Regions from separate parts of the Photobacterium sp. Alg240-V54 genome, predicted to be linked through region 3. Evidence: predicted binding sites of a transcription regulator. Region 3 holds the regulator's gene; each other region holds the start of a gene.
The links. The regulator CRP, encoded in region 3, controls carbon source genes, mostly activating them, when cyclic AMP is high. The targets are predictions, from matches to a motif close to TGTGANNNNNNTCACA.
Positions count from the first base shown of each region.

Region 1 (3,218 bases), on a different contig from region 3:
CTGTCACACTCGCCAAAGCGGCAGGACTTGATATTCACACCATGACCGAAGTATTAAAGCATGGTGCAGCAGGCTCATGGCAATTAGAAAATCGCGCTCAAACCATGGCTACAGATTCATTTGATTTTGGTTTTGCTATTGATTGGATGCGTAAAGATCTTGCAATCTGTTTTGATGCCGCTGAGAAGCTAAATGTTGAATTACCATTGGCAAAACAAGTTGATAGTGAATATGAAAAACTGCAACAACGGGGATTTAATCGTGCTGACACCTCAGTATTAATTAAACAATTTGATAAATAGTCATTATTAAAAATACCCCATAAAAAGCAGCATATAAATAACAACAAAGCCGCAGTAAGGTTCTTACTGCGGCTTTATTTTTTATCTTGTTGTTACCGAGTTAGTGCTTATAACCCAACAAAAATACCCGCTAGCGTAGCGCTCATTAAGTTAGCTAATGTCGCACCGATAACCGCTTTAAAACCCAATCGAGCTACATCACTACGTCGCTCTGGTGCCATGACACCAATTGAACCAATTTGAATTGCAATTGAACCAATATTGGCAAAACCACATAATGCAAAAGTAATAATCACTTGAGTATGTGCTGATAATGTCTGCTTAACCGAAGCAAAATCCATAAAAGCAACAAATTCATTGAGGATCAGTTTTTCACCAATAAAGGTACCAGCCGTCATCATTTCATTGGCAGGCACGCCTACAACAAACGCTAGCGGTGAGAAAATATAGCCCAGAATAAGTTGCATACTCAGTGGTGTCGTCGCAAACCATTGTGACACAGTATCCATACCAACCGCAGCTGTTAAACTTGCTAGGCCATGACCGACTTCTGCAAGTCCTGCATTCGCCATTGCAATCACGCTTACAAATGCAATTAACATCGTACCGATAGCAACCGAGACCTTCATACCGTTCATTGCACCAGCAGCTAAAGCATCAATCGCATTGCTGTGCTCACTGCTCGCCATTTCAATCTCAACCTGCTCTTCTGGGGTTTCTTGCTCAGGCACTAAAATTTTAGCCATTAACAAACCACCAGGCGCGGCCATGAAACTCGCAGCAATCAAAAACTTCAGCTCAACCCCTAAACCTGCATAGCCACCAAGCACTGAGCCTGCAACCGATGCCATACCACATGTCATTACCACGAAAAGTTCTGAACGGGTCATTTTAGCTAAGAAAGGACGAATAAGTAGCGGTGATTCACCTTGTGATAAGAAGATATTTCCCGTCGCCACTAATGACTCTGCTCGGCTAGTGCCTAATAGTTTTTGAATACCACCACCAAGGACTTTAATTACCCACTGCATGATACCGAAATAGTACAACAACGAAATTAACGCACTGATAAAAATCACCAGCGGCAGTACGCGGATTGCAAACACAAAGCCGCTTTTTTCAATATTGGCTAAGTCACCAAAAACAAAATTAATGCCCACATCGGCAAAGCTCAATAGACCAGCAACACCATCGCTCATTGCGCCAAGCATTTTCTGTCCAAGCGGAATATACAATACTAACGCAGCGAAACTTGCTTGTAACACTAATGCACCAATGACTGTCCGCCAATTGATCGCTTTACGGTTATCTGATAGTAAAATCGCGCATAAAACCAGTATTGCTATACCGGCCAAACTAATTAACAACTGCATTATTTCGTCCTGTTGTACTCATAAATGGGTGTCGAATAATGAAGGTATTGAATGTATTGCGGCATCGGAAGAACATTTGCTGAAGGTTCAACAAAAGATGGGGATTACGTGAATATACGTAAACAACGAAAAGAGTGTTCGTCCAATGGTACAACATACAAGTCACCTAAATTAACAAGCTATAATTAACGCCGGTCCAACTCCGTGGGTCGTTCACATATCCTAGTGACAGCTTGTAATAAGGTGGCTGAACGTAATTGTTCTGGCCGAGGCGAGAGTATATAGAGATATTGGTCACATTAAAAATTTAACATAGTGTTTTTTTACATTTATACATAAATAGCATAAATAACACGCAAAATAGTGCGCCTTTTTGATATTTAGCCAAATTACACCTACAAAAAAGCCTAGTTATCTCTATAAACAACTAGGCTTCACAATTAACATGCCACCAGCAAATAGTGCTATTTTAGCAGCACATCACTAAGCGTTATTTTGTTAGGGCGCTATTTAACCACTCATCAAAGGCAGTTTTTGGCATCGCACCATTTAGCATGTCGACCATTTTACCACCTTTAAATACCATGATGGTTGGAATGCTACGAATACGGTATTGTCCTGCGAGTGCTTGTTGCGCTTCGGTATCAATTTTAACGAAACGTGCTGCGCCATTACGCTCAGTTGCAACATCAGAAAATACGGGCGCAAAGCCAATACATGGGCTACACCAAGGGGCCCAAAAATCGACGATTACTGGTTTATCACCATTAATTAAACTAGCGAAGTTATCAGCAGTACCTTCAATCGGCATGCCATCTAGTAAATTTTCTTTACAAGAGCCACATGTCGCTTCGTCGTTAATACGATCAAGAGGTAAACGGTTCAATGCTTTACAATGTGGGCAACGCGTTGTCATGGTTGTCATAATGAATGTCCAGATCTTATTTTAAATTAATTATAAATAATCTATCCCGTTAACTCTAAAAACAAAAGCAGTTTTAACTGATTAATCTGATAGGAAAAATCTATCGGCATTCCATCACAAATGGATCAAAAGAACGCCCTCTCTTGATCCAATAAATAATTCCAATTTTTGATGCTTATTGCGTTAATGGCTAAATAACCGCTGCTGTATTACCCTTCTCACACAACTGCTTGCATCATCAACCCTAACATTTGTATGATGTATGCACGATTGACATAATAACAGAATATTCCAATGACAAATCCTATCTCTGTACCAATTAAACGTATCCGTCGTATGCGCCGTAGCGCTAATATGCGCGATCTTGTGCGTGAACATGAATTTAAATTGGCTGATCTTATTCACCCGATCTTCATTGAAGAAAACTTAACTGAAGCCGTACCTATTAGCACCATGCCGGGCATTTCACGTATTTCTGAAACTATGCTGGCTGATGAAATAGATACGCTTTATAAATTGGGTGTACGTTATGTGATGCCCTTTGGTATTTCACATACTAAAGATGAAATCGGTAGTGATACATGGAACGATAACGGTTTATTGGCTCGTATGGTGAAA
Region 1 is NZ_UNRL01000001.1:869,443-872,660, forward strand. It holds gene G6R09_RS03705 (NAD(P)-dependent oxidoreductase) at 1-302, shown strand, start outside; gene G6R09_RS03710 (NupC/NupG family nucleoside CNT transporter) at 410-1,675, opposite strand; gene trxC (thioredoxin TrxC) at 2,166-2,600, opposite strand; gene hemB (porphobilinogen synthase) at 2,895-3,218, shown strand, end outside.
Region 1: G6R09_RS03710 (NupC/NupG family nucleoside CNT transporter) is a predicted target of CRP. The motif match lies at 1,959-1,974, and genes of this name have one in related genera.

Region 2 (3,218 bases), on a different contig from region 3:
TCGATAACCATAAGACAGGAGTCAACCGCGGTTAGGGTACGGTAAGTATCTTCTGAGAAGTCTTCGTGTCCTGGAGTATCAAGCAAGTTAACCAAACAAGCATTGTAAGGAAACTGCATTACCGATGTAGTTACCGAGATACCACGTTCTTTTTCCATCTCCATCCAGTCAGATTTTGCATGCTGGTTAGAGCCACGACCTTTTACGGTACCCGCTTTTTGGATCGCGTTTCCGAACAACAATACTTTTTCAGTAATGGTGGTTTTACCCGCATCGGGGTGGGAGATAATAGCGAAAGTACGACGTTTCGATACTTCGCCTTGAAACAGTGTTTGCGACATTAGCATGTTCTTTTTGAATGGAGTGCGTTATTCGCTATTGTCGCTGATTTTACCTTTAGACTCAATCTAGCCACAGGAGAATTACTCACAAAGATAAAGAATGGCGTATTTGAGATTGAATTTGAGTAATAATAGCCACAATACCTGCCTTGATAGAGATTAAAACTATGCCTGTAGTGTGCAAAAATTCAGTGTTCATTGACAGTCACTGCCATTTTGATTTTGCCCCTTTTGCTGAAAATCCAGCTCAAGCGTGGACACAAGCCCAGCAAGCTGGCGTAAAAGCGATGGTTATTCCAACTGTCGGCAATCGCAATTGGGGGACAGTTGCAGGCTTATGTCAGCAATTTTCAGGTTTGTATTATGGCTTAGGGATCCATCCTTTTTTTAGCCATCAGCATAGTGCCGAGGTTGTTAGTGAGTTAACCACTGAGCTTGCTCATGCTAGAGATGATTATCGTTGTGTCGCCGTTGGTGAGTGCGGATTAGATTTTGCGGTCGCAAATGTTAATCGCGACCAACAACTTGAATGGCTACGAGCACAGTTGATATTGGCGAATCAATATCAATTACCCGTGATATTACATTGCCGTAAAGCGTTTCCTGAACTAGTGCAGTTATTGCGCCAGCAGTTACCAAAAGCGGGAGGTGTTTATCATGGTTTTAGTGGTAGTTACCAACAAGCGACTCAGCTAGTTGATCTCGGTATCAAAATCGGCGTTGGTGGCACAATTACTTATAGTCGAGCGCAGAAAACTCGCGCTACTATGACCAAATTACCGTTATCTGCGTTGTTATTGGAAACTGATGCTCCAGATATGCCTATTGCAGGCTATCAAGGTCAACCGAATCGACCCGAGCGTTTAGTTGATATTGTGACGGTATTAGCTCAACTTCGAGGTGAGACATATGCGCACGTAGCACAGGTCACAACCTTAACAACGACTGAATTATTTCAAATTAAGGTGTGATTTTGCTGCCAAAGCCAAACGATTGCGCTAATCGTTTGCATATTACAGTGAATTATTTGTGATAACGATCACAATAGCGGATTCTAATTCATAAATTTTCCTCATAAATTGTGATCTTGGCATTACATCATCTCGAGCTCCATGAGTATAATGCGCCAACTCTTAAAGAGCCGAACTGTCAAGACGCCAAAACTTAACTATAGGATTCCATAAATCATGAGCCTGCTAATGAGCCTTGTTGGGATGGTGGTACTGCTACTAATTGCTGTACTACTTTCTGATAACCGTAAAGCGATCAATCTACGTACTGTTGGTGGCGCATTTGCTATCCAATTCCTGTTGGGTGCATTTGTACTTTATGTACCTGTAGGCCGTGATGTGCTGTACGGTATGTCACAAGCAGTTGCTAACGTTATTGCTTACGGTAATGACGGTATTAACTTCTTATTTGGCGGTCTGACTTCAAACAAGATGTTTGAGCTGTTTGGCGGTGGCGGTTTTGTTTTCGCTTTACGTGTTCTGCCTGTTATCGTGTTCTTCTCTGCTCTTATTAGCGTGCTTTACTACTTAGGTGTTATGCAGGTTGTTATCAACATTCTTGGTGGCGGACTACGTAAAGTACTGGGTACATCACATGCAGAATCAATGTCTGCAACAGCAAATATCTTTGTTGGTCAAACAGAAGCACCATTAGTTATTCGTCCATTCGTACCTAAGATGACTCAGTCTGAGCTATTTGCAGTAATGTGTGGCGGTTTGGCATCAGTTGCTGGTGGTGTATTAGCAGGTTACGCACAAATGGGTGTACCACTAGAGTACTTGATTGCTGCGTCATTCATGGCAGCACCTGGTGGTCTATTATTTGCAAAAATTATCAAGCCTGAAACAGAGCAGCCAATTGAACAGCTAGCTGACAACGGTGATGAAGCTGAAGAAAAACCAGCAAACATTTTTGATGCGGCAGCTGCGGGTGCATCATCAGGTATGCAACTGGCACTAAACGTTGGCGCAATGCTACTTGCATTCATCGGTCTAATCGCATTAGTAAACGGCATGTTAGGTGGTATCGGTGGTTGGTTCGGTATGCCTCAGTTAACACTAGAATTAATTCTAGGTTACATCTTCTCACCACTAGCATTCCTAATTGGTGTGCCATGGGGCGAAGCACAACTTGCTGGTTCATTCATCGGTCAAAAGATTGTTGTTAACGAATTCGTTGCTTACCTAAACTTTGCCCCTTACCTGAAAGATGTGGCTGACGGCGGTATGTTAGTAGCGGAGACTGGTGCGGTAATGTCTGATAAGACTAAAGCAATCATCTCATTTGCATTGTGTGGTTTCGCTAACCTATCTTCAGTCGCTATTCTACTGGGTGGTATTGGTAGTCTTGCACCAACGCGTCGTGCTGAAATCGCTCGCTTTGGTATGAAAGCTGTGGCAGCAGGTACGTTATCTAACCTTATGTCTGCAACGATTGCTGGTCTATTTATTACTCTTGCAGCGTAATAGCACCGTCAGCAACAAATAACACACTATTATTAGCGCCACCGCATTAGCGGTGGCGTTTTTTTTTGTTAGACGGTTACGCTGCTATGGGTTTAAGTGCAATTAACCGAATTTAATGTAATAAAATCGATTGCGTTCGCCTTTCTAAATCTTCACTCTGTTATTATTCTCTGATAGAAACAGTAGTGTTGTTATTGATAATAAATTATGGCTGTTATTTGCATCATTAATAATAACTTATGCAATAAATGGCTTTTTTTATGATCAAGTTGCATGAGTTACGATAGCAGTTTTTATTTCAGTAAACATATTATCCACCACAGGAAACACGAGTTTAATGGTCGAGTCGTGGTTGAGTTGATATTATAAGTTAAGTAAAACCTAAACGAGTTGATCAACG
Region 2 is NZ_UNRL01000007.1:131,853-135,070, forward strand. It holds gene prfC (peptide chain release factor 3) at 1-341, opposite strand, end outside; gene G6R09_RS15880 (TatD family hydrolase) at 509-1,312, shown strand; gene G6R09_RS15885 (NupC/NupG family nucleoside CNT transporter) at 1,529-2,818, shown strand.
Region 2: G6R09_RS15885 (NupC/NupG family nucleoside CNT transporter) is a predicted target of CRP. The motif match lies at 1,370-1,385, and genes of this name have one in related genera.

Region 3 (3,218 bases):
TGTTGATTTACTCATTGGAATGGTACCCATTGTTAACTTAGAATGGATTCAGAAAATTATTAGAGATACTCGCGATCGCGGTCATTCTCGTGAAGCAGTAATGGAATCAATTGTCCGCTCAATGGATGATTATCTTAATTACATCACCCCGCAGTTTTCTCGTACTCATATTAACTTTCAACGGGTGCCTACCGTTGATACCTCCAACCCTGTCAGTGCTAAAGGCATTCCAAGTTTAGATGAAAGCTTTGTGGTGATCCGTTTTCGCGGTTTGAAAGACGTTGATTTCCCATATTTACTCTCCATGATCCAAGGGTCATTTATGTCGCGCCATAACACGCTGGTTGTTCCTGGCGGAAAAATGAGTTTTGCGATGGAATTAATTATGCGGCCATTACTAGAGCAATTAATTGAAAACGGCAAAATCGCCTAGTGGTTGAACTTGGTATTAATTAACGGTCGCTGTTATCAGCAACCGTTAATGAAAATAGCGTTATGCCATAACAATTTCATAGCTATGACTAAGTTCGACGCCTTTACCCAGCATTAAACATACTGAACAATATTTTTCGAGAGAATCAGCAACTACTTGACTCACTTTGTCATCATTTAAATCATGACCTGTCACCACAAAATGTAACTTAGCTGCAGTAAACAATCGTGGCGCTTGCTCACGACGTTCTGCTGAAATTTGTACTTCACAACCTGTAATCTGCTGCTGTAGATCCTGTAACCCACTCACCACATCAACCGAGCTACACCCACCCGCAGCCATTAACACTAATTCCATTGGGCTCGGCGCTTTATCACCACCATTACCATCTAGGACAATACTATGTCCTGATGATGACTGACCGACAAAAGTCATATTTTCAACCCATTTTACGCGTGACTGCATTTTTATCTCCTTTAGCTATATTATTTAGATTTTAGCCCTATTTTTGTTGATAATACCATCAATGTAAACGTTATTTGTGGTGTTTAATATTAATTTCGTTGCGTATTCAAATAGGCACAATTAGCCAATAAATCCATCTTCAAACTATGCTATTGGTAACTAACTCACAACGATGTGATCACGTGCACACTTATCTCTCATAAATGAGTGAATCAGCTAGATCAATATCAAGAAAAAACCTAAAAAAAAGGATACACTCTTACTAAGTTCAAGTTAGCTTGCAGCCCAGCAGCTGAGTGAATAACCCTACCATCAAAAAGTTTTGTTGAGTTATCGTCACAGAACATATTGTTGGGCAACACATGCAGAGGAAGTTAGTAATATGGTTCCAGGTAAACCGCAGACAGATCCAACTTTAGAGTGGTTTCTTTCCCATTGTCACATTCACAAATATCCATCAAAGAGCACGTTAATTCACGCAGGTGAAAAAGCAGAAACTTTGTATTACATCGTGAAGGGTTCTGTTGCTGTATTAATCAAGGATGAAGAAGGTAAGGAGATGATCCTTTCTTACCTAAACCAGGGTGACTTTATTGGTGAACTCGGCTTGTTCGAAGAAGACCAAGAACGTACAGCTTGGGTTCGTGCTAAAAGCCCTTGTGAAGTTGCAGAAATTTCATTTAAGAAATTCCGTCAGTTAATTCAAGTTAACCCAGATATTCTAATGCGTCTATCTGCTCAAATGGCATGCCGCTTACAAGTGACAAGCCAAAAAGTAGGTGACCTTGCATTCCTTGATGTGACTGGTCGTATTGCACAGACACTACTTAATCTGGCAAAACAACCGGATGCAATGACACACCCTGATGGCATGCAAATTAAGATCACCCGTCAAGAAATTGGCCAGATCGTAGGTTGCTCTCGCGAAACAGTGGGTCGTATATTGAAAATGCTGGAAGAGCAAAATCTTATTTCTGCTCACGGCAAAACAATTGTGGTTTACGGTACACGCTAATTATTTAGTATCGCCGTTATCCTCAATGAAACCGCAGCTGATACCTGCGGTTTTTTTGATCTTAGCGTTTATCTACCAACATCGAAAAGCAATCATTGATGACGTTAATATTTCTGTTAAATTTTCATTTGTAATCGCATTCATTCATGCTACATTTCGATCACAAATGGATTTAACAATCAATGATGGTCAATATGGATATTGAACGCTTTTCAGCTAACAGTTACACCACCGTACCCGGCGTGTTAACGGGTCAGCCAACAACCATTGAAATGACAGGGTTTAGCGATAGCCGCTGCTACCTTGAGCAACAAACGGGATTACGTCGCTGCCCTGCTGATGAATCTGGCGTTTGGGCTTCACCGCTAGATAACTGATCACTTAAGCAGCACTTGCCTAAGTGCTGTTTTATTATCGCAGCTCTTTCACCACCAACACCTAGCTAGCTATTGGTACTCTCAAAGATTTTATCCGCCGACGCCGTTACAAAGCCGCTATACAATTCACCATTGGGTTGTGGGTAGCGTTTAGCGAATTCGTAAAATCCACCAGGGATGGAATGAACCCCATCTCTAAAGCTCACTCCAACCTCATCCGCCATGGTTGCTGATTGCTCTAACATTACTGTTGCATCACCTTTAATTTCACCACCAGCCTGATTAATCACAAACTGGTTATGACGTAATAAGTGATTAATCTGTTCTAAATCGGTAAATTGCTCAAGTTGATTGATACTGACCGTAAAATGATTAGCGCCAAAGCCATGCGCTGCAACCCAAGCAGCATACTCACTTTCAGCGGCTAAGAATTGATAGCTTGTAAAATCCAATTGCCATGGACGCCCACCATAAACAAAATCAGGGTTGCGAAAATAGTCATCATCGACTTGATCTAACAGACTACGCACCATAAGTTGTAACTCTGCCGAACAACTGCCTAACTGTAATTCACTAATAAAGACTTTGGGTAATTGAGGATCAGGATGCATGAAATATTCAGCGTACAGTTTTTTCGTCTCAAAATGGTATTTCGCTTGCGGCTGGTAGCCAAAAGCAATAAACGGCGCGGCGACAACCGCTAAACTACACTTAGGTACGCCAAAACTGCGCAGTGCAATATGATCATTTAACAACGCCGCATCTTCGGTTAATAAGCGCTGTATTTGCACTGCTGATGGACATAACCGTTGACTATAGTCGTGCCATAAACCATCAAAAAGTTGCGTAATTGATTCCATAATCTACCCGCTTATTTAAACCATCATCAGTGTATATATCTTAGTTCAAGCTCACACCTGGCGCTAAT
Region 3 is NZ_UNRL01000005.1:195,280-198,497, reverse strand. It holds gene G6R09_RS14400 (phosphoribulokinase) at 1-433, shown strand, start outside; gene G6R09_RS14395 (OsmC family protein) at 494-898, opposite strand; gene crp (cAMP-activated global transcriptional regulator CRP) at 1,281-1,913, shown strand; gene G6R09_RS14385 (hypothetical protein) at 2,096-2,290, shown strand; gene G6R09_RS14380 (DUF1338 domain-containing protein) at 2,356-3,150, opposite strand; gene astD (succinylglutamate-semialdehyde dehydrogenase) at 3,191-3,218, opposite strand, start outside.

Region 4 (3,218 bases), on a different contig from region 3:
TCGACGGTTTTTTAGATATAAAAAAACGGCCTACCAAAGGTAGACCGTTTAACGCGACCATAGGGGGAATTATGAAATCGCGAATACTGTATTTTGCTTAATCAATGATGCTTACAGCGCTTTCATTTGGTTAGCAATAATTTCAGCTTGTGGACCAATAATAACTTGAAGGTTATTTGAACCTACGTTTACTACACCCTTCGCACCTAGTTGTTTTAGCTTAGCATCATTGATGATTGAGCGGTCAACAATACCTAGGCGAAGACGTGTGATACATGCAGAGATATCAGTTAGATTATCTTTACCACCTAGTGCTTCCAGGTATTGTACCGCTAAATCTACTTTACTGTCTGAACCTGGGTTTGAATCTTCTTCTGGTGCATCTTCACGGCCTGGTGTTTTAAGATTAAACATCTTAATCGCACCAACAAAGATCACGAAGTAAATAGCACCAACCACTAGACCCATTGGAATAATTTCCCATGAGTTATGCGCTGCTGGCGCATTGTAGTTTAGGACGTAGTCAATTAAGCCAGAAGAGAAGCTAAATGCCATGTGAATGTTAAGCATTGACGCAACAACAATACTAACACCCATTAGAATAGCATGTACTACATACAAACCAGGTGCTAGGAACATGAACATGAATTCAATTGGTTCAGTAATACCAGTTAAGAATGCAGTTAATGCCACACTCAATAACATACCACCAACAACTTTCTTGTTTTCTTTCTTCGCAGTTACATAGAATGCTAATGCTGCACTTGGAAGACCAAACATTACTACAGGGAAGAAACCACTTAGAATACGTCCGGCAGATGGGTCACCTGCGAAGAAACGCGAGATCTCACCTGTAACAATCTGACCAGTAGCAGGATCTGTGTAGTTACCAAACACAAACCAAACCATACTGTTAAGAATGTGATGTAGACCAAGTGGAATCAGCAGACGGTTAGCAACACCGTATACAAACTCACCAGGAACACCACTAGTAAGAATCCACTTACCTAAATGGTTGATAGCATCTTGCACAGGAGGCCATACAAGGCTGAATGCAAAAGCAAGCACCAATGCAACTAAACCTGTGATAATAGGAACAAAACGCTTACCACCAAAGAAGCCTAGGAACTCTGGCAATTTAATGGCGTGGAAACGGTTATACAATAGACCTGCACAAACACCAATAATAATACCACCAGCGACACCAGGGTCGACATCAGCATTAAGAGTTTTCATTGCAGCCATCATAATGAAATAACCAACTGCTGCTGCGATTGCTGCTGCTGCTGAGTTATCTTTCGAGAAACCACCAGCAACACCCATTGCAAATAACAGTGCTAAGTTAGTAAAAACTGCCTGACCGCCTGCTGCAATAAAAGGTATATTTAGTAGATCGGGTTGTCCAATACGCAATAGAATACCAGCAATAGGCAACACTGCGATTGGAAACATTATCGCGTTTCCGAGCTTTTGGAAATGTCCAAGAATACTCATTCCCTTCTCCATATCATCACATCAAAATTAATAAACAACATATGTCGTTTAAGCATGCATTAACCATACAGTAGTTAGCTAAACTTAGTTTAGGATAAACATTAAGTTTTCTTAATGTTAGCTCTATTTCGCGTGACAGCCTTCACAATTTGAGAAATATCACTAAAAAAACACAAAAAAAGCAACAAAAGTTACATTTGATTAACCATGAGTTTTGTTAATTATTCAACTATAATTTATTTTATTAGTGTTACTAAAGTAAGAAAGATGAACCTTACCTGACAAATAAGCATACAATAAGTTATTCAACGATATTCTTAATGACATTCGGTATAATTTGTGCGAAAAAAGGTTCCAGTTTTAAACCATGAAAAAATGTCAATTTAATGACAGTTAATTTATTTTTTGTGGCTTACTTAATAATTATATAATGATAAGATTGACCTTTCTCCATGATGAATTTTATATCCCAAAAACTACCTAACTTTATTGCATTAGCGTTATTTGCCATATTGCTTTTTGTTGCTATTCATATAGTGCCAGTACCAGCTTTAACAACACCAGTCAGTAATGCTGCTGGTATTTCATTTGCTTTGCTAACTGACAGTGCTGGTAGTCCGTTCTTCCTTATTACTGCAGCATTGCTTTGTCTTATACCTGTATTTTTAAAGCTACCGAAAAAAACCATCACTAAAGTATGGATTCAATTTGGTATTCTGCTTGTATTAAGTTTCGTCACTAAGACGGTCTTAAAACACGAGACTGCAATTCCTCGCCCATACACTTATGAATTACAAGCCTTACATCTTGTTGATTCACCAGCTGATTTCTATGCATTAGATGCTGTTGGTAAAGATAAAGTCGTAAAACAAGCAGCAACATACATAAGTCCTTGGCGTTTACGTAGCTGGGAAGGCGAAACCAACTATTCATTTCCATCTGGACATACTATTTTTGCTGCTATCTGTGTGCTTTTCTGGGGTGGTTTCTTTATTCGTAGAGGTAATTATCTTGTGGCTGGTGGATTAATTATTTGGGCAACAGGGGTGGGTATTAGTCGTTTATGGCTAGGTATGCACTTCCCTTCTGATGTTATGGGCTCAATACTTTCAGCTGCTGTGCTATATTTCTTTATCCCTGAATGGGATGAACATGCTAAGAAGAAAAAGAAATAATCTAGCAACATAATCAGTTAAAAAGGCTCATCACAGTAATGCGATGAGCCTTTTTTATAAGTTAATATTTATAATATCAATATTATGAGACTATCATAAGCTTGGCGTTGGCGTATGTTCATATTCAACAACCAGCTGATTACCTTCATAGGTAACTTTTTTAATCTCACCATCAAATATAAAAGTATTTTTTACGACAGAGTGATTGAGCGTGCCTTTTTGCACGGCTTCACGTAATGAGGGAAGTATTAGCACCGGATCAATATTTAAAATACTGCAAAACTCATTAACAAACTGATGTTGAATGACAGTATCACCCCGTAAAATGTCTGAAAACTCAAGTTGCGTTAACCCTAGCTTTTTAGCCATTTCAATTTGAGTAATACGCATTTTTGCTTTGTAACTCATCCATGTATCATGCAAAACTTGACGATCTTTTTCAGTATATGCCATTTTCTTTCCTAAACGCTTTCAACGTATTGAATAAACCCATCGTTATTCATTCCACTGCGCAAGCGTAAATTTAAACGAATTGATTTCCTTCATCCA
Region 4 is NZ_UNRL01000010.1:50,728-53,945, forward strand. It holds gene nagE (N-acetylglucosamine-specific PTS transporter subunit IIBC) at 112-1,494, opposite strand; gene G6R09_RS17445 (phosphatase PAP2 family protein) at 1,947-2,669, shown strand; gene G6R09_RS17450 (helix-turn-helix transcriptional regulator) at 2,763-3,122, opposite strand.
Region 4: nagE (N-acetylglucosamine-specific PTS transporter subunit IIBC) is a predicted target of CRP. The motif match lies at 1,626-1,641, and genes of this name have one in related genera.